One region of the Enterococcus sp. XAF26B05_ASV22 genome, then DNA from elsewhere that is predicted to be linked to it. Evidence: predicted binding sites of a transcription regulator. Region 1 holds the regulator's gene; each other region holds the start of a gene.

Region 1 (4,868 bases):
TTTGTTCATACTTTAGGAGATGCTCATCTGTATACGAATCACATCGATCAAATGAATAAGCAACTTGCTAGAGAAATTCGTTCTTTCCCAACTTTAAAATTGAATCAAGATAAGAAATCAGTATTTGATTTTGAGATGGAGGATATTGTAATCGAAGGATATGATCCTCACCCTACAATCAAGGCACCAATTGCCGTTTAATTCGAAAGGAGTTCTCCAATGTTAGCAGCCATATGGGCACAAGATGAGCAAGGGACAATCGGTAAAGAGAATCGATTACCTTGGCATTTGCCAAATGATTTAAAATTTTTTAAACAAATGACTGAAGACAACACCATTGTTATGGGAAGAAAAACTTTTGAGGGGATGGGCGCTCGGCCGTTACCAAATCGTCAAACGATTGTTCTAACTAGAGACAAAAGCTATCAAGCAAAAGGAGTCATTGTATTTCATACTGTGGATGAAGTTCTTGATTATGCTAAAACTTTTTCAGGAATTACATTCATTGCGGGAGGATCAGCAGTGTATGAAGATTTTTTACCGTATTGTGATGTATTATACCGTACAGTTATTCATCATTCATTTGATGGCGATACACTATTCCCTTCGGTTAATTGGGATGACTGGACCTTGATCAATTTGAGTGCAGGCGAACAAGACGAAGCAAATAGTTACGCCTATCAATTTGAAACATATCAGCGCAAAGTCATGGTAGGTTAAAACGTTTTTTGATTTAAAGAAATAAATAGTAAAAAAAACGGTTCTACGTCAAATTGTGTTGGTGAACAAAAAACTGAATAGAAATCAAAGTCTGGTAAGGATAGAACATTCTTATCAGGCTTTTTTATTGTTGTGAAAAAATAAGACCTTGAATAATATAAATACGTGAACGAAAATGATAAAAGTTTCGATAGCCATAGGCTACACGTTTGATTACCTTAAGTTTATTGTTTAAGCCTTCAGTAATACCATTAGAATAAGGGAAGCGAAACGAATTCTTAATGCCTTCTTTATATTTGTTAAAGAAGAGTAATTTCTTTTTGAACCAGTGTGGTAGCTGATTATCTAGCTGTTGAAGATACTCAAAAAAGAGCGTATGTTCTCGATGAGAAAAAGCATATTTGTATCATAGCCTGTTCGTAGGACATCACCATAGTGCAACAGTTCATCGACAATATCTTGTTGACTTAATGGCCGTTTAAATAAGGGCTGATAAGCTCGACAGTTTATATCTAATTTATCGGAATCTTTCAATAGTAGCTTCCAATAGCGTTTTAAACGACGGTATTGTTTTGGTTCAGAACTTTTCAAACGGTTCATCGTTTGAATTCGCAGTTGGTTCAACGTACGATTCATTTGTTGGACGATATGAAAGCGATCCGTCACTAATTGAGCATTCGGAAAAACCGTTCGAAGAAGTTGATGGTAACTAGCGTTCATATCGGTTACGAGATACGCTACATGTAGCCGAGCTTCACGTGTAAAGCGCATGAAATGAGCGGTCAATTTGTATAGTCGTCTATCTTCCAGCACTTCTAACAACTGATTCCGTTCTCCATCCACACAAATAAAGCTCATACTTCCTTGGCAAGATTTCATGGATTTAAATTCATCGATACATAGAATTTTAGGGAGGAAGTTCCAGTTTGTTCGATAATTTTTTGATAGTCTCTCCATCATTCTAAGGACTGTTATGTCTGAAACAAAGTGTTTTTGAGCAATCATTTTTCTTGAAACATTCTTTTTCAAGTCAAGCATAATTTGGTATTGAAGCTGTTTAGATAAGTGATGATGTTCTTCAATCAGCTCTGTATGAGCGTGGAAAGTAGCACCGCATTCATGACAAAGAAAACGTGTCCGTTTTAGTTCTAATAGAGTGAAGCGCTCATTAAATACAGGCAATTGAGCTGTTGTTGTATGACTGCCATTTTTGATGATTTGTCCATGATTGAGGCGCCCACATTTCTCGCAATGAGTAGGTGAATAGGTCAGCTTGGCTTTAATCACTTGAGCTTGCACTCCTTTTACTGGTCTTTGTTCCAACCAATTTTCTTCAAACCGGAGGTTTTTGTCTGTAAGTCCGAGCAATAATCTGGTATTCTTATCCATAGGGAACAACCTTTCTGATGATTTGTGGTTTTTGTCGATTTCATTTTATCAGTTAGTTGTTCCTTTTTTGTATTTAAATGCTCAAAAAAGTGCTGGTAGAAAATCTTTTTTGATTTCCACCAACACAATATATTATAGAGCCAAAAAAACATACTAAGAGTTAGTGTGTTTTTTTACTATTTAAATATGATTGCGATACAAACCAACAACTTTTCCTAGAATGCTTACATTATTCAAAATAATTGGTTCCAATGCATCATTTTCTGGTTGTAAGCGAACATGATCTGTCTCTTTGAAGAATCGTTTACAAGTTGCTTCATCTTCATCTGTCATCGCAATAACAATATCACCATTTGAAGCAGCAGTTTGTTTGCGAACAATAACTTGGTCGCCATCTAAAATACCAGCATTGATCATACTTTCACCTCTGATAGTCAGCATGAACAAAGCATTTTCTTCTGCCATTAAATCAGGTGGAAGAGGAAAAAAGTCAGAAGCTTCTTCGACAGCTAAGATCGGCTCACCAGCTGTAACAACACCCAGCATTGGAATCACTGTCGGTCTCACACCGATTCTTTCAAGTCCGTCTGCAGTCAATTCAATTGCTCTTGGTTTTGTAGGATCACGTAAAATGAGTCCTTTTTTTTCTAAACGTGCTAAATGTCCATGAACAGTCGAGGTTGAGGAAAGATCAACTGCTTTTCCGATTTCTCTTACAGTCGGCGGATAGCCTTTTAGTTCAACTTGTTCATATATATATTTTAATACTTCGATTTGTCTTGTGTCTGTACGTTTCACCACAACCCGCACCTTCTTTCGATTTATATTTTTAGTGTACCATAGTTTTATATAGGAATCAAACAAGCGTTCGTGTATTTTTGAAAAAGTATAATTGTAGGAAGGATACTCCAAAAGTGATAAGGCAGTAAATGAAAATTTCAGTAAATAAACGGAATCGTTTCTAATTTTAATAAGAATATAGTTGTATTTTTTGTGCCCATCTTATAAGATAGACTTGGAAAGTAAACTTGTCTAACTTCAAAACTAGCCTTTCAAAAAAAGATTGAATACGCCTATTAAATGTTAAAAACGAGGAGGCAAAATAGATGTTATCGTCAGAAAAAATGAACCGTATTAATGAACTAGCAAAAAAAGCGAAAGAAAATGAATTGACTGAGAAAGAAAAAGAAGAGCAAAAAGTACTTCGTCAAGAATATTTGGCAGCTTTTCGAGGTGGGATGCGGCATCATATTGAAGGTATGAAAGTCGTTGATCCTAAAGGAAATGATGTAACACCAGAGAAATTGAAAGAGATCCAAAAAGCAAAAGGATTGCACAATAGAAAGTGATTTTTAGTTTTTTTTACTAAAAGTAATTGCTTTCATAAACGAAATGCGATAAAATGTAGTTAATAAAGGTAAAAAAAACCTAAATAGGAGATGATTTTTTTGTTCGACAACACTGATCAGTTAGGCGTTAACACGATTCGTACATTAAGCATTGAAGCAGTACAAAAAGCTAATTCGGGACATCCAGGATTACCAATGGGTGCAGCACCTATGGCCTATGCACTTTGGACAAAACACTTAAAAGTAAACCCTAAAACTTCAAGAAATTGGGTAGATAGAGACCGTTTTATCCTTTCTGCCGGTCACGGATCTGCAATGCTTTATAGCTTACTTCACTTAGCGGGCTATGGTGTTACAATTGATGATCTAAAAAGTTTCCGTCAATGGGGTAGTAAGACACCTGGACATCCAGAAGTTCATCACACAGATGGTGTTGAAGCAACAACGGGTCCTTTAGGTCAAGGAATAGCGATGGCTGTTGGGATGGCGATGGCTGAGGCACATACTGCTGCAACATATAATCGTGATAGTTTTCCTGTGATCGATCATTATACGTATGCCTTATGCGGAGATGGTGATTTGATGGAAGGTGTTTCTCAAGAAGCAAGTTCTATGGCCGGACATATGAAATTAGGTAAACTGATCGTGTTATACGATTCAAATGATATCTCTTTAGATGGTCCAACGTCAAAAGCGTTCACGGAAAATGTTGGTGCTCGTTATGAATCATACGGTTGGCAACATATTTTAGTCAAAGACGGCAATGATCTAGAAGAAATTTCTAAAGCAATAGAAGCCGCAAAAGCTGAATCAGATAAGCCAACATTGATCGAAGTAAAAACAGTTATTGGCTACGGTGCTCCAAAAGAAGGTACATCATCTGTACATGGAGCGCCAATCGGAGCAGATGGTATTACTGCAGCTAAAGCTGTTTATGGTTGGGAATACCCAGACTTTACTGTTCCAGAAGAAGTTGCTGCCCGCTTTAAAGAAACGATGATAGAAGAAGGCGAGAAAGCAGAAAATCAATGGAATAAGATGTTTGCAAATTATTCAAAAGATCATCCTGAGTTAGCGAAACAATTTAAACAGGCTTTTGCCGATGAACTTCCTGAAAATTGGGATAGTGAATTACCAACCTATGAAATAGGTTCAAGTGCAGCTAGTCGTGTTACAAGTAAAGAAACGATTCAAGCAATCTCTAAAACTGTACCAGGTTTCTGGGGCGGATCAGCTGATTTGTCTGCGTCGAACAATACGATGGTTACAGCAGAAAAAGATTTTGAGCCTGGTCAATACGAAGGCCGCAATATTTGGTTTGGCGTTCGTGAGTTTGCTATGGCAGCAGCAATGAACGGAATCCAATTACATGGTGGAAGTCGCGTTTACGGTGGAACATTCTTTGTATTT
Region 2 (4,868 bases), 870 kb from region 1:
CATTAGTGATCCAGGTCATGAATTAGTTGAAGCGTGTATAAAAAAGGGAATCAATGTTATCGCTTTACCTGGTCCGACAGCTGGAATCACAGCTTTGATCGCTTCAGGATTACCGCCTCAGCCATTTACATTTTATGGCTTTTTACCTAGGAAGAAAAAAGAACAAAAAGAAATTTTAGAGCAATTGAAAACAGCATTACCAACGCAAATTTTTTACGAATCACCCCATCGAATCGCCACAACGATCAAACATTTTTCAGAAGTATTTGGAGAAGAGCGCAACGCTGTGATTTGTCGTGAATTGACGAAACTTCATGAAGAATATCTTCGTGGGACTTTAGCTGAATTAAGAGATTATTTAGCTGAAAATACGTTAAAAGGTGAATGTTGTCTTTTAGTTGAAGGGGCAGATGGGCCAGAAGTAGTAGAAAATCCAGATCTAGAGCTTTCAATCAAAGAACATATCGAGGTATTTATAACAAAGGGTAGTTCGTCTAAAGAAGCAATCAAAGAGGTTGCAAAGCTTCGCGGATTAAAAAAACAAGAGGCTTATAAAGCGTTCCATGTAGATTAAAGAATGAAGAGCCTGGTACATAACTAAAAAGGTTATGTTTCAGGCTCTTAGTAACCGAATAAACGGTGAGCCCAGAAGCAACTCCTTCGGAAATAAGCCGAAATTCACAAAAATAAAACCGTTCTATTGGTATAGATGTTATTTTTTATCACGTGAATTGTCAGAAAAATGAAATTATTTTACTTGTTTAAGAGAGTTTTGCTAGGATAATTCAAAAAACGATGCTAAAATAACCGACAAAGCTAAAATGAAGGTTGGCTTATTTTTTTGAATTGGAGGAGTTTTTTATGGAAACAGGGAATATTGCATTTATTATGATTTGTTCTGCGATGGTTTTTTTAATGACACCTGCCTTAGCATTTTTTTACGGCGGACTGGAACGAAGAAAAAATATTCTTAACACAATGATGATGGTGATTTGTGTGATGGGATTAGCTTCAGTTTTATGGGTTATCTTAGGGTATTCAATGTCTTTTAGTGGAGAAGGGTCATTCGTTGGAAATGTTGACAAGATGTTTTTTAATCATGTTTCAATGACAAAAGGAGAGACAATTCCAGAAGGATTGTTCGCGAGCTTTCAAATGATGTTTGCTTTGATTACGACAGCAATTATTACAGGTGCTGTTGTTGGACGAATGCGATTTTCTGCAATCTTTTTATTTATTGGGATTTGGTCGATCATCGTGTATTATCCGATGGCGCATATGGTTTGGGGCGGTGGTTTTTTAGAAGAGATCGGATCAATTGATTTTGCAGGTGGAAATGTTGTTCATATTAGCTCTGGAATTTCAGGGCTTGTATTGGCAATGGTTTTAGGACAACGTCGAGAATATCGACAAACAGAATATCGTCCACATAATATTCCATTCGTCGTTTTAGGGGCGGGACTACTTTGGTTTGGTTGGTTTGGCTTTAATGCTGGCTCTGCATTAGCTGCTGACGGGGTGGCGATCCACGCGATGTTGACAACGAATACGGCTGCAGCGAGTGGGATGCTGTCGTGGATGCTGATTGAAAAATTAGCAATCGGAAAACCTACAGTTGTCGGAGCTTGTACAGGTGCGGTTGTGGGCTTAGTTGCCATTACGCCAGGTGCTGGTTTTGTTTCTCTTTGGAGTTCATTTGTCTTAGGAGCCTTAGTAAGTCCGTTTTGTTATTATTTTATTTCATTTGTTAAACATAAATTTGGGTACGATGATGCTCTAGATGCGTTCGGTTGTCATGGCGTTGGTGGGATTTTTGGTGGAATCATGACAGGAATATTTGCAGATCCTACTATAGGAGGAAAAACAGGATTAATCTATGGTGGAACGGATCTGTTTGTAGCCCAAATCGCTAGTATAGCTTTTACGATCATATTTGCTGGAGTTGCAAGTTTTCTCATTATTAAAGGGATTCAGTTAGTTATGCCGATCCGAGTTTCAGCGAAAGAAGAAGCGTTAGGACTAGATCGAATCGAACACGATGAAACAGCTTATCCGACATTTATGGGACTAGATTCTTAGGGGGAAAACAGATGAAAAAAGTAGAAGCAATCATCCAGCAGGAAAAACTAGAAGAGCTAAAAGTCAAAATGGCTGATAGTTTTGAAGCGTTAGGAATGACCGTAAGCCAAGTATTAGGATTTGGGAACCAGAAAGGGTTAAAAGAATATGTCCGTGGTCAAGAAATTATCACAACACTGTTGCCTAAAGTGAAAGTCAGTTTTGTCGTTTTAGACGAGGAAGTAGAAGAGATTATTTCTTTGATTTTGGCTATTTGTCAGACAGGAGAAGTAGGAGACGGTAAGATCTTCATTTACAATGTAGAAGAGGCGATTCGGATTAGAACGGGTGAACGTGGCCCGCAAGCGATATAAATTATTTTTAATTAAGGAGTAGAGCTGAAAGAGCACTATTCCTTTTTTATTCAGACAAAATAAGTTGTAAATGAACAAACGTTCGTATATAATGTGTATAATATATAGTTGTTTTTGAAGGGAGAAAAAATGATTGTTGAGGATCTTCTAGGTGGTTCGTATGAATCGGTGTGATGTTATTGATCAAAAGACTTGGCGGAACTATAGAAGAACAAATTGCAGGTTTGCTACATGATGTGTCACATACTGCATTTTCTTTTGACTTTAGCTAATCAATCAGATAATTACCATGAGTAAATTAAAGTACAATTACTTGAACATTAGTCTATTTCAGCTGCATTAAAGCGGTATGGAACTGAGTACCAATAGATTTTATGAGATGATGAACAATGGAGACTTTTGGAGTGAGAAGCGCCATTACTATGTTGTGATTGACTTTTTTTATGATCCTCAAAATAGTTGTAGCGATGAATGAATATCAAAGGCTATCCAGCTAAGACTGGAAAAGCAAGACAATACTTTGAGCAATTTGACGATGACAGATTCAGTATTTCTCAAGAAGCTGAAATCGACCGGCCCAACTGATATCATACAATTGTTAGCTAAACTAAACCACCCATAGAAATATAGTAGTTGTTCCGACAAGGATAGTTATGATAGCCATAAAAAAAGAACACAAGGTTCATTGCCCCTTTGGTAAGAGTAGCTAATGAAATTATTTCTGTCTAAACTGTCTCAAAAATGGCTCAAATAAGGATTGAAAAATACTGGCAGATAGTGAAAAAGGCACTTTTATGAAACTTGATGAAAGAATACAGGCAGACTGGACCTGATTGAAAGGAGAAGAGCGACTATGATCAATGAACTGCGTTTTCCCTTAAAAAAGGATACTTCTCGCAAGATTATTCATATCGATATGGATGCCTTTTTTGCCTCCGTAGAAGAGCGGGATCATCCAGAACTAATCGGACATCCGTTAGTAATTGCACGTCATCCTAGTGATACAGGTGGGAAAGGTGTTGTGACCACAGCAAATTACGAAGCACGTAAATTTGGTATACATTCTGCAATGAGCGCTCAAAAAGCCTATGAATTATGTCCGGATGCAATTTTTAAACCAGGTAATTATGAAAAATATTCTGACATTTCTAAGCAAATTCGAGAAATTTTTCATCGCTATACAGATATTATAGAGCCTGTTTCAATAGACGAAGCATATTTAGATGTGACGACGAATAAAATAAATAGTACGTCAGCGATCAAGATTGCAAAATTGATTCAGTATGATATATGGAACGAACTACATTTAACTTGTTCAGCAGGTGTTAGTTATAATAAATTTTTAGCAAAATTAGCTTCTGATTTTCAAAAACCCAAAGGCTTGACCGTTGTAATGCCTGATGAAGCTGAAACATTTTTGAAGGCGTTACCGATTGAAGCGTTTCATGGAGTTGGGAAAAAAACAGTTCCTAAAATGCATGATTTAGGCATATTTACAGGAGAGGATTTATACAAGCAAGATGAGATGGAGCTGATTCGTAATTTTGGTAAAATGGGTTATTCTCTTTACCGTAAAGTTCGCGGAATCCATGATTCTCCAGTTAATATAACAAGAGATCGTAAATCAGTGGGTAAAGAACATACATATGGGACACCACTTACAACTGAAGCGCAGGTGACGGCTCAGTTACGACAGTTAGCTGAACGAGTAGAAGAATCATTGAAACGTGTCCAAAAGCATGGGAAAACCGTTGTTTTAAAAGTGCGTTATTCAGACTATACAACAGTGACGAAACGTCAGACACTTCCAGAATATATTTCTAAAAAAGAAGAATTGTATTATCAAGCAAATTTAATTTGGGAAGAGATTCTTGGCTTGGAGCAAGGGATTCGATTATTAGGAATAACGCTGACGAATCTTGATCCTATGTCTTATGAGAACATGGTTTTACCCTTATGGGAAAAGAAAAAAGCAGAAAGAAACGAAGAGTAAACGATCATTTAAGCAATTCGTTTTCAATTGAATCAAGCAGAAGTGGTAAAATTTTAGAGATAAATGACAATCTATGGTACTATCAACTTACTATTCATAAATACGAAAGGAAAGAGTCGATGAGCAAAACAATTATGTGGTTCCGCAAAGACCTTCGTTTAGATGATAATACAGCACTTAGTAAAATGATAGAGGACAGTGAAGCTACAGATGAACTTATCTGTCTTTTTCAACTAAATCCACTCCAATTTATAGAGAACAGTTACAATCACGATGCTTTTTTTCAAAGTTTAGGTACTTTTTATGAACATGCTAAAACAAACAATATAGGGCTTCATTTTGTGTATGGAGATGTAGAAGAAAATTTTACAGCATTAAAAAAGACTTATCCAGATTGGAATAAGATATATTTTAATAAAGATGAGCGTGGATTCGGGCGAGAA
Region 3 (4,868 bases), 1.4 Mb from region 1:
TCAGGCAGAACTACGTTTAAGAATCCAGTCTCTCAGCTATTTTGAGAGCCATAAAAATTTTTAGAATTGGCAGGGCAATCCTGAAGATATCCAAATCCTTAGTCATTATTTGATGAATGTTCAAAGTTGGTCATTACAAGAAATTCTCTTATTTAGCAACAATGCTGATATGTTTAACCAAGAACAGCAACTTTTCTTTTTTAAGCTACTACTAAAATCCCTCCCTCACTACCAATCATACGATCGAGCAGTCCCAGTCTACGCGTCTCTACTCGCGAACCTATTGCCAACATTGTTTCGTAAACAAGAATGGGCTGACATTTCACAGGCATTAGGTTGGTTGGAAGAACTGAGTAAAGAATTTACCAGCAGCTTTTTTCGAATCGTCTTTCTCTATTACAGTGGACTCTTTGCTATTTGTCAGGGAGACACTATCGCTGGAGAAAAAAAGTTCTTTGGGCATTGAATACATTGAAGATACTTGACCAAGCAAATATTGCAGCCGAACTAGAAGCTTTCTTTATGACCCTAAAAAGATAGGAGAAAGAACATCGTGGAATCAAGTCTACTCACAAAGTTTAGTTACTCTTATAATAAAAACTAAAAAAATGAGGGAGGAACAAAAGTAACAAGCACCTCTGTTCCCCCTCATTATTCTTGATAATACGATTCATAACCAAAATGTTCATAGGCTAATACGGTTGCGATTCGACCTCTTGGCGTACGCTTGATAAATCCTTTTTGAATTAAATACGGTTCATACATATCCTCTACCGTTTCAGTTTCTTCACTGATATTGACCGCTATTGTGCTTAATCCGACAGGACCACCGCCGTATAATTCAATCATTGTTTTTAATAATTTTTGATCGACATAATCCAATCCTTGATGATCAACTTGCAATAAGGTCAATGCTTGGTCTGCAATTTCACGGTTGATCGTGCCATTCGACTGTACTTGGGCAAAATCACGGACACGTTTTAGTAAGCGATTCGCGATTCGCGGTGTGCCACGAGAACGTCGTGCAATTTCAAAAGCGCCTTCTTCTACGATCTCCGTTCGGAAAATATCAGCTGAACGTAATACGATTTCTTTTAAATCTTGTGTTTCATAATATTCCATATGTGAAATAATGCCAAAGCGATCACGAAGTGGCGCAGATAACATCCCAGCTCTTGTCGTGGCTCCTATCAAGGTAAACGGAGGTAATGGAAAATGAACTGGATGAGCTGTTGTTCCTTGTCCCACCATGATATCTACATAAAAATCTTCCATTGCAGAATACAACATTTCTTCTACTACACGAGGTAAGCGATGGATTTCATCAATAAATAAAACGTCTCCTGGTTCTAATTCGTTTAATATCGCGACTAAGTCCCCTGCTCGCTCAATTGCTGGTCCACTCGTCGTTCGGATATTAACATGCATTTCGTTGGCGATCACCATTGCCATCGTCGTCTTACCCAGCCCAGGTGGACCGTATAAAAGCGTATGGTCTAAGGCTTCTTCCCGATTGCGAGCAGCTTCGATATAAATCGTAAGCTCTTGCTTGACTTTGTCTTGCCCAATGTATTGTTCGAGAAATTGCGGACGTAGCGACTTTTCCAAGGACTCTTCCCCTTCACTTGTTTGAGCGGAAAGTAGTCTTTCATCTTCTGTCATAACGATTCCTCCTTAGCGTTTCATCATAAATTTCAATGCATTGCGCAAGTATTCATCTGTCGCTTGTGTACCTAATTCTTCCAATTTCGGCGTGATACGTTTGATTTCTTTTTCACTATAACCTAACGCACTCAACGCTTCTAATGCTTCTGTCAGCGACTGATTTGCTGATGGCGTATTTGGTGTTTTAGCCATCGCTTCAACAGCAGCATCTGACGTTTCTAGCTCTCCTAATTTCCCTTTAAGATCAAGTACCATTTGTTGTGCAGTCTTTTTACCCACACCAGGAAATTTTGTTAGATAAGCAGCATCTTCACTCTCGATCGCATTGATCAACCCACCGTGATCTTCTGAAGCCATGATTGCTAAACCACTTTTAGGTCCGATTCCTGAGACACTAATCAACTTTAAAAAGAGTTGTTTTTCATCTAAATCACTGAACCCATATAAAGAGTGGGCATCTTCACGAATGACTTGATGGACATAAATTTTAGTTTGCTGATCCGTTTTTCCAGAATAAAGATAGGGATTTCCTACAGAAATTTGATAGCCAATTCCATTTGTTTCTACTACAATATAATATGGACTGATAAACGTCACTTTACCAATAATATACTCGTACATAATTTCACCTTTCTTGAAACCTTGCTTGCGCATCACACGCACATATGTTTCTATTTTAGCACAGATTAAAGGAAATCAGTAGCTTGAAAAAAAGCATCTTATTTAACTATAAAAAAACCAATACGAACTATGCTTCCATTCGTACTGGTCATATGATGAGGTAGGGGTATATCTCTACGAGTTACACCTTCGCCCTCTTTTACTTTTTATTCAGAAATGTAAGTCCATTTATAATCGTATCGCGCACCAGCTCCGTGAGCTACTACGCCTTGGACTTTTTTACTACGCATGTGTGCTTCTGCTTTTTGATAGACTGGTGCAACGCCCATCTCGTTCATCAATAGTTTTTCGGCCTCTACCATATCTGTCCAGCGTTTTTCTGGATCAGAGGCGTCTTTACTACCTGAAGCTTTGACTAATTCATCGTATGTTTCATTTGAGTAGCGCCCTCTGTTATATGAACCACCTGTTACAAATAAATCAGTGAAACTGCTTGGGTCTGCATAATCAGCTCCCCAACCGCCCATGATCACTTCAAAGTCACCATTTTTACCGCGATCTAATCGAACGGTAAAGGGCACATTTGTAACGGTCACGTCTACACCATCAAGTGTTTCTTTCACTGCGCCTTGGATATATTCTAGTACTTTTTTGGTAGAATCAGTATCATCACCCACGATATCAAATTTGAATGAATCAATGCCTAATTCTTGTTTTGCTTTTTCCCAGTATTCTTTGGCTTTTTTGGTGTCATGTGTCAACACATTTTTATTTTCATCCGCAAAGTCTTTATTGCTTGTGGGTGAGAATGACATTCCAGCTGGTACAAGACCAGTAGAAGCAATCGAACCATCTCCTAAGATTCGGTCAACTAATGCATCGCGGTCGATTGAATAAGAAATTGCTTTACGTAAGTTTTCATTGTGGTACGGTGAATTCGCATCTCTTTGATTGAATTCAAGATAAGACGTTCTAGCATCTTTTTCAATCACAAGTTCTGGATCATCCGCCATTTGTTTTGCTAATTCTCCACTTAAAATGACATCGTCTGCTTGACCATCTTGGAATAGATTTAATGATGTAGGTGCTTCTTTAACCACTGTTACTTCAATTTTATCTAACTTAACTGCGTCTTTATCCCAATATTGATCATTTTTTGTATACGACCATTCGGTGTCTGTTCCAGGTCCGTCAAAATCAGTTAACGTAAATGGGCCGTTATAAACGGATGCGTCGCTAGTTGTTGCATAGTCTTTGCCTTTTTCTTCGACGATTTTTTTATTTTGTGGGAAAAAGGATGGGAAGGCCAATAAATAATCAAAGTATGGCGTTTCTTGTTCTAACGTTACTTCTAATTCATGATCCCCAATTGCTTTGATCCCTAACTCATCCAAGCTTTTCTTACCAGCAGAAACATCGGTACCGTTTTTAACTAATTCAAACATATAAGCATATTCTGCTGCTGTTTTAGGATCTGCTGTTCGTTGCCAACCATAGACATAATCTGCCGCTACCACAGGATCACCATTTGACCATTTAGCGTCTTCTCTAAGTTTAAATGTATAGGTCAATCCATCATCACTTTTCTTTGCCAACTCAACTGCACCAGCTGGCTGTGGTTTACTTTTATCATCTAAACGATATAACCCTTCATAAACATTGTTCAAAGCTGAAAAACTAATTGTATTGGTTGCAACTGATAAATCTGCACTTGGCATTTCTTGTTGGACTACTAATTTAAAAAGCTGTTCCCCACTCGCTTTTTTACTATCGTTACTACTATCTGCAGAATCAGTCTTACCACCGCAAGCTGCCAAAACTAGAGTAGACAGCATCATCACACTGATTAATTTCCTCATATTTACTTTTTTCATTTTATTCTCCTCAATAAATAATTATTTTCTTTCCTAATTCTAATTTTCGGAATGTTTTCATAATACTAGAAATTAAGGCAAATAGCAATTGTTTTATGAAGGAAATAAAAAAAGCCTATTTAAGCAATTTTAATCTGCTTAGATAGGCTTTCCTATTATTTAAATAAGGTTTGATAGTCCCCGTAGCCTGCCTTTTCTAGCTCGTCTACCGGAATAAACCGTAAAGCTGCTGCATTGATACAATAGCGTAAACCACCTTGCTCTTGTGGCCCATCTGTAAAAACATGGCCTAAATGGGAATCGGCTTCTTTACTCCGTACTTCAACACGACGCATTCCTAAAGAAAAATCTGAATTTTCTTTGACACCTTGTTTTTCAATTGGCTTAGTAAAAGCTGGCCAACCGCAGCCTGCATCATATTTATCTGTTGAACTGAAAAGTGGTTCGCCACTGACCACATCAACATAAATCCCCTCTTGGTAAAAGTCATCATATTTACCAGTAAAAGGTCGTTCAGTTGCATTTTCCTGCGTTACGGCATATTCGATATCGGATAGCTTTTCTTTCAACTCTTCTTTTGATGGTTTTTCCATGACAAATCACACCCTTACTTTTTAGTTAGTCCTATCATAGCATTATTAAGAAAAAAACACTCATTTTCTGTTTAGAAAATAAGTGTTCAAGTCGACTTTTAGTTCCAAGGAATAT
Region 4 (4,868 bases), 470 kb from region 1:
TTTTTACTTCTTTTTCTTTTCAGTTATTTTAAAGAAAAACGTAGATTGATAAACGGATTATTGTTCAATTTATTTCTACTCATTGGCATGACTTATTTGGGTGTCTTACTTGTTAGAACATACAATCCATTATTGATTATTTTGGCGGGAATCACAGGTATTGCCTTATTAGTGCTTCTCTTGATTGGCCTTTATGCGTTGCTTGTTTTCTTGTATTGGAATGCAATTGTTGTTATGCGGAAAGAAGGTCATTCTTTAGCCAATTTGTTGACATTGCTTTTAGCCATTGGCTTAACAGCCTTCCTGATTTTCAATCATTATTCAACACGAATTTTACCACAGTGGGCCTCATTACTCTTTGGGATTTTACCACTAACTATGTTTTATTTTTCTATCGTTTTTTATAATTTTCTAACGATTTCCGTCATTTATCAATTCAATCAGCCTAAATATACTCAAGATTACATCATTGTTTTAGGTTCAGGTTTGATTGACGGGAAAACGGTACCGCCCCTATTAGGGAAACGAATCGAAAAAGCCATTCAATTTTATAAAGCTCAATCCAGCGCTACTTTAAATCCACCTAAACTTGTTATGTCCGGGGGCAAAGGGGACGATGAACATATCGCTGAAAGTCTTGCAATGAAACATTATGCTCTTGAAAAAGGAATTCCAGAAGAAGATATTTTAGTTGAAACAAATTCAAAAAATACTTTAGAAAATATGAAATTTTCTAAAGAAATCATCGAAACAGATTTTGGGGGAACAGACTTCCATGCCCTCTTCACTACTAATAATTTCCATCTGTTTCGTGCAGGTCTTTTTGCGAAAATGGCCAATCTAAAAGCAGATGGGATTGGTGTGAAAACAGCCTTTTACTTTTTGCCAAATGCGTTTTTAAGAGAATTCATTGCAATCGTAATGATGCATAAACGGCGCCACTTAATTATATGTGGTTTGATTGCTTTAATGATGATCCTTTCAGCATTAGCTCAATTTTTTCTGGTCTCTCATTACTAAAAATTAAACTGAGGCTGAGATAGATGCGTTTAATTCCGAGAAATAAGAAGGGATTGCTTCTGCTCCAACTAGTTATTCGCATTTAGGGTGTGATACAAAAGCGATTTTTTCTTTTGTATCACATCCGTTTTTTTTAACGAAACTGAACATGACGGATCTCGTCATAGCCAATCTTGTGACCATCCACATAAATACCTAACTCATCATGTCCTTGAATCATCCCGACAATATCCGCTCCATAATTCCCTTCACAATCTAATTCTTCTTTTTGAATCATCACTTCAACTTGATTTTGAAAAGCCTGAGCTAATACCGCATCAATTTCTATCCAACTCATTTGAGTTTTCTTTTTTTGTTGGCTGTCTCTTTTTCTCTTTTTCAATCATCGCAGTATGTTCAGACAAGTAAAAACCGGCCCATTTTTTCATTTTACGATCTTGATATTGCTCAAAATAATAATCCCGTTCCTTGCTCATTGCAAGCCCTCCATTCCTCCAGCATGTCCACCGACTAATGATGCTCTTGAAATTGCTGTACCACCAGACGATACTGAACTTGCATGGACTAAAGAAACGTAGCCAAAACGTTGACGGATTTCATCAATCAATTGATCTAGTTTTTGTTCTTTCATCTGCTCATCTGGTTCATGAAATAAATCTAATTGTACATAAGTATTATAATTCAGTTTGGAATAGGTAATTCCAATATGTCGTACTTCCTCTCCATGCCAATTCTGTCTGAAAATCATCAAACAATAGTCAATCAACACCTTACTACTATTCGTTAGAGGCACTTTCATTTGCCTTGAAAAACTTGCCCCACCAGACTTAGAGGCTCGTGAAAAGCCGACAGATAGATGGACACACTCCGTCTGACACTGAGCTTTTCTAAGTCTTGTCGCTACTTGTTCTGCCATTTCTCGAATCACGACTTCGATTTCGTCTTGTCTTAAATAATCCCGCATCAAGATCTGAGAATTATTATACGATCGTTCTTCTGGTATATATTTTTCAGATAAACGGCTGCGATCGATACCATGAGCATGGGCATACAGCTGTTCCCCAATAATCCCTAAATTTCGTTTTAAACTCGTCAAATCTGCATGGGCCAGATCATAAATAGAACGGATACCCAAATTATTTAATCGTTTCACTAATCGTTGACCGATTCCCCACATCTCAGACATCGGTTCAATTGTCCAAATTTTTTCAGCTACATCTTCATAATGCCATTTAGCTAAGCGCTCCTTATTATGCTTGGCATCAATATCCATCGCTAATTTAGCTAATAATGGATTGTCTCCAATACCGACCGTGATTGCTAGTCCTGTCTCTTTCTTGATTCTTTGCTGAATAATCTTAGCTAGTTCTATCGGTGTTTGACCAAATAATTTCCAGCTTGCCGTTACATCTAAAAAGGATTCATCGATTGAATAAATATGTAAATCTTCCTCTGCTACATATTCTTTGTAGATATCATTGATTTTCATGTTTTCCTTGATATACTCATTCATTCGTGGCGGAACAATCACTAATTCTGGGTGATCTGGTACATCATATTTACGTGTTACATTGGTGATACCAAGAACTTTCTTCGCCTTTGGAGAAGAAGCTAGAACGATCCCCCCGCTATTTTCAGCATGACTCATCACGACCAGCATTTTTTCAAGCGGATCAAATCCTCTCGCAACGCATTCAACTGAAGCGTAAAAAGATTTTACATCTATACAAAAAATCACTCTTCTAGGCTCTTTTTCATAATCAAAAAACATAGCATTCCTCTCCTTGTTTTATTCCATACCTAATTATACGAACATGCGTTCTTTTTGTAAAGGGGAACATTTTTTTAAATTTGTATATGAGAAATAAATTTTTTTTAGAATTATAGATAAAACTGCTATCTTAAAATGAGAAAAAGCATTATAGTTATCTTATATAGAATTAAGTTACTGATTAAAAGGAGTGAAGTCTGTGTCGATTTATGAAAAATTTATTCAAAACGAGCGGTTAAGACGTTTTTTTGTTTTAGCTGTTGTTATTTTTGTCCTATTTTTAGCTAGAAGTATGATCACAATGATTTTATTAACATTCATTTTTACGTTTTTAGTACTTCATTTCGTGAAATTTGTTCAGCATTTTTTTAAGATTCCATCATTGATACTCGTTTTAGCCACCTATTCTTTGATTGTTTTCTTAATTTATCTGGCCATTACAAAATATGTACCTGTTCTTATTCATCAAACTGCTCAAATGTATAATTCAGTTGTTCATTTTTATCAAAATCCGGGAGATGATCACAATCAGTTGTTGATGATCATTGATGATTATCTAGAAAAATCGAATTTAATGTCTCAAATCCAAAATGGCGCAAGTGTGATTTTACGTTATATTCAAGACATCGGTTCGCTTGGATTGTCCTTTGTTCTTTCATTCATCCTAAGTTTCTTTTTCATGATCGAGAAAAAACAGATGACAGAATTTTCTAAGTTGTTTTTGAAAAGTGATTTTGACTGGTTCTTTCAAGATATTTATTTCTTTGCTGATAAATTTGTAAATACCTTTGGCGTGGTAATGGAAGCTCAATTTTTTATTGCTGTTGTGAATACCAGTATTACAACGATTTGCTTGGCTTTGATCGGGTTTCATCAACTACCAAGTTTAGCAATCATGATTTTTATCTTGAGTTTGATCCCCGTCGCAGGAGTCATCATCTCCTGTATTCCATTGAGTTTTATCGCTTATTCAGAAGGTGGAATCAATGATGTCATTTATATTTTAATTGTGATTATCGTCGTCCATTTATTTGAGTCTTATGTGTTGAATCCTAAATTTATGTCTAGTAAAACAGATTTACCAATTTTTTATACATTCGTTATTTTACTGATCAGTGAACGGCTATTTGGCGTTTGGGGACTCATCGTTGGTATCCCGATTTTCACTTTCTTTTTAGATATTTTAAAGGTTAAACCAATTCATTCTGTTACTGAAAAAATACCACACGATCCAGAAAATAATTGATAAAAAAGAACGTGAATGTTGGAATTTTCTCCAGACATTCACGTTCTTGTGGTTTTGGCTGTTTTCGTATTTGGAAAATCAGTCAGGCAGCAAAGACTAATTGATTTCGGACCAAATAACTATATCTTTACAGCTACCTGATCAATACCCCAATACACGGCCATATATAAGGAAAATCAATTTTCCTTTGCTCCCTTTGAAGCTAAAAACTAGTTCTTCTTTACTCCAAGAAAAAAACTAGCTGTACCACCTTTTACAACTATTTTATAGTAAATCTCGTTTTACTGTAAAACAAACTCTTTTGTCAATTTCACTTTATCACTGAATAATTTCGTTGCCTCAACAGATACTGGCGTTGACATGTCTGCTAATTTATATGGCACTTTCAAATTCAATGTGGCTCTTGGTTGAATTTCAGTCATTGAATCTACGTACCCTTCTTCTCCCATAATTGCTGAGTCTAATGCAATACCATTTTGAAAAGCTTTTGTTGAGATTGAGGTTAAAAACATCGCATTTTTATCGCTATTGTTCGTAAATTCATAATCGATTACAGCGACATCTTCTCCAATGTAGTCTTTGGCAAAGGTCAAGTCTTTGATCACGACATGATAATCACCTAGATCACCAGCATCTGTTGCAGCTGATTCTACTTCTGATTCTTGGCTTTTAGCAACGGTACTTGTTGTTGTTTCTTTTTTTGCTTTTACTTCTTCTTTAAAATCTGACCCCATATTGGCTAAAATACCGCCTACTACTAAAACGCCGACCCCGATCAAAACAATTTTCTTCACATTCATTTTGCTGTCTCCTTTGTTATTTAGTCCGTTA

What was found. The regulator LexA, encoded in region 1, represses DNA repair genes until DNA is damaged. The targets are predictions, from matches to a motif close to CNAACANNTGTTNG.
Region 2: dinB (DNA polymerase IV) is a predicted target of LexA. The motif match lies at 3,021-3,034, and genes of this name have one in related genera.
Region 3: ruvA (Holliday junction branch migration protein RuvA) is a predicted target of LexA. The motif match lies at 2,324-2,337, and genes of this name have one in related genera.
Region 4: AC1PU0_RS10770 (Y-family DNA polymerase) is a predicted target of LexA. The motif match lies at 2,830-2,843, and genes of this name have one in related genera.

What each region holds. Positions count from the first base shown of each region.
Region 1 covers NZ_CM161538.1:1,699,279-1,704,146, forward strand. The annotation lists gene AC1PU0_RS08475 (thymidylate synthase) at 1-201, shown strand, start outside; gene AC1PU0_RS08480 (dihydrofolate reductase) at 220-720, shown strand; partial or broken gene AC1PU0_RS08485 (ISL3 family transposase) at 845-2,109, opposite strand; gene lexA (transcriptional repressor LexA) at 2,290-2,919, opposite strand; gene AC1PU0_RS08495 (DUF896 family protein) at 3,216-3,458, shown strand; gene tkt (transketolase) at 3,558-4,868, shown strand, end outside.
Region 2 covers NZ_CM161538.1:828,412-833,279, forward strand. The annotation lists gene rsmI (16S rRNA (cytidine(1402)-2'-O)-methyltransferase) at 1-574, shown strand, start outside; gene AC1PU0_RS04145 (ammonium transporter) at 862-2,079, shown strand; gene AC1PU0_RS04150 (P-II family nitrogen regulator) at 2,091-2,432, shown strand; gene dinB (DNA polymerase IV) at 3,286-4,425, shown strand; gene AC1PU0_RS04160 (cryptochrome/photolyase family protein) at 4,545-4,868, shown strand, end outside.
Region 3 covers NZ_CM161538.1:3,148,848-3,153,715, forward strand. The annotation lists gene AC1PU0_RS15550 (Rgg family transcriptional regulator) at 113-466, shown strand; gene ruvB (Holliday junction branch migration DNA helicase RuvB) at 652-1,662, opposite strand; gene ruvA (Holliday junction branch migration protein RuvA) at 1,675-2,286, opposite strand; gene AC1PU0_RS15565 (peptide ABC transporter substrate-binding protein) at 2,493-4,160, opposite strand; gene msrB (peptide-methionine (R)-S-oxide reductase MsrB) at 4,316-4,753, opposite strand; gene AC1PU0_RS15575 (acyl-CoA thioesterase) at 4,852-4,868, opposite strand, start outside.
Region 4 covers NZ_CM161538.1:2,168,155-2,173,022, forward strand. The annotation lists gene AC1PU0_RS10755 (YdcF family protein) at 1-1,020, shown strand, start outside; gene AC1PU0_RS10760 (hypothetical protein) at 1,154-1,357, opposite strand; gene AC1PU0_RS10765 (hypothetical protein) at 1,338-1,496, opposite strand; gene AC1PU0_RS10770 (Y-family DNA polymerase) at 1,493-2,791, opposite strand; gene AC1PU0_RS10775 (AI-2E family transporter) at 2,991-4,037, shown strand; gene AC1PU0_RS10780 (DUF5067 domain-containing protein) at 4,319-4,837, opposite strand.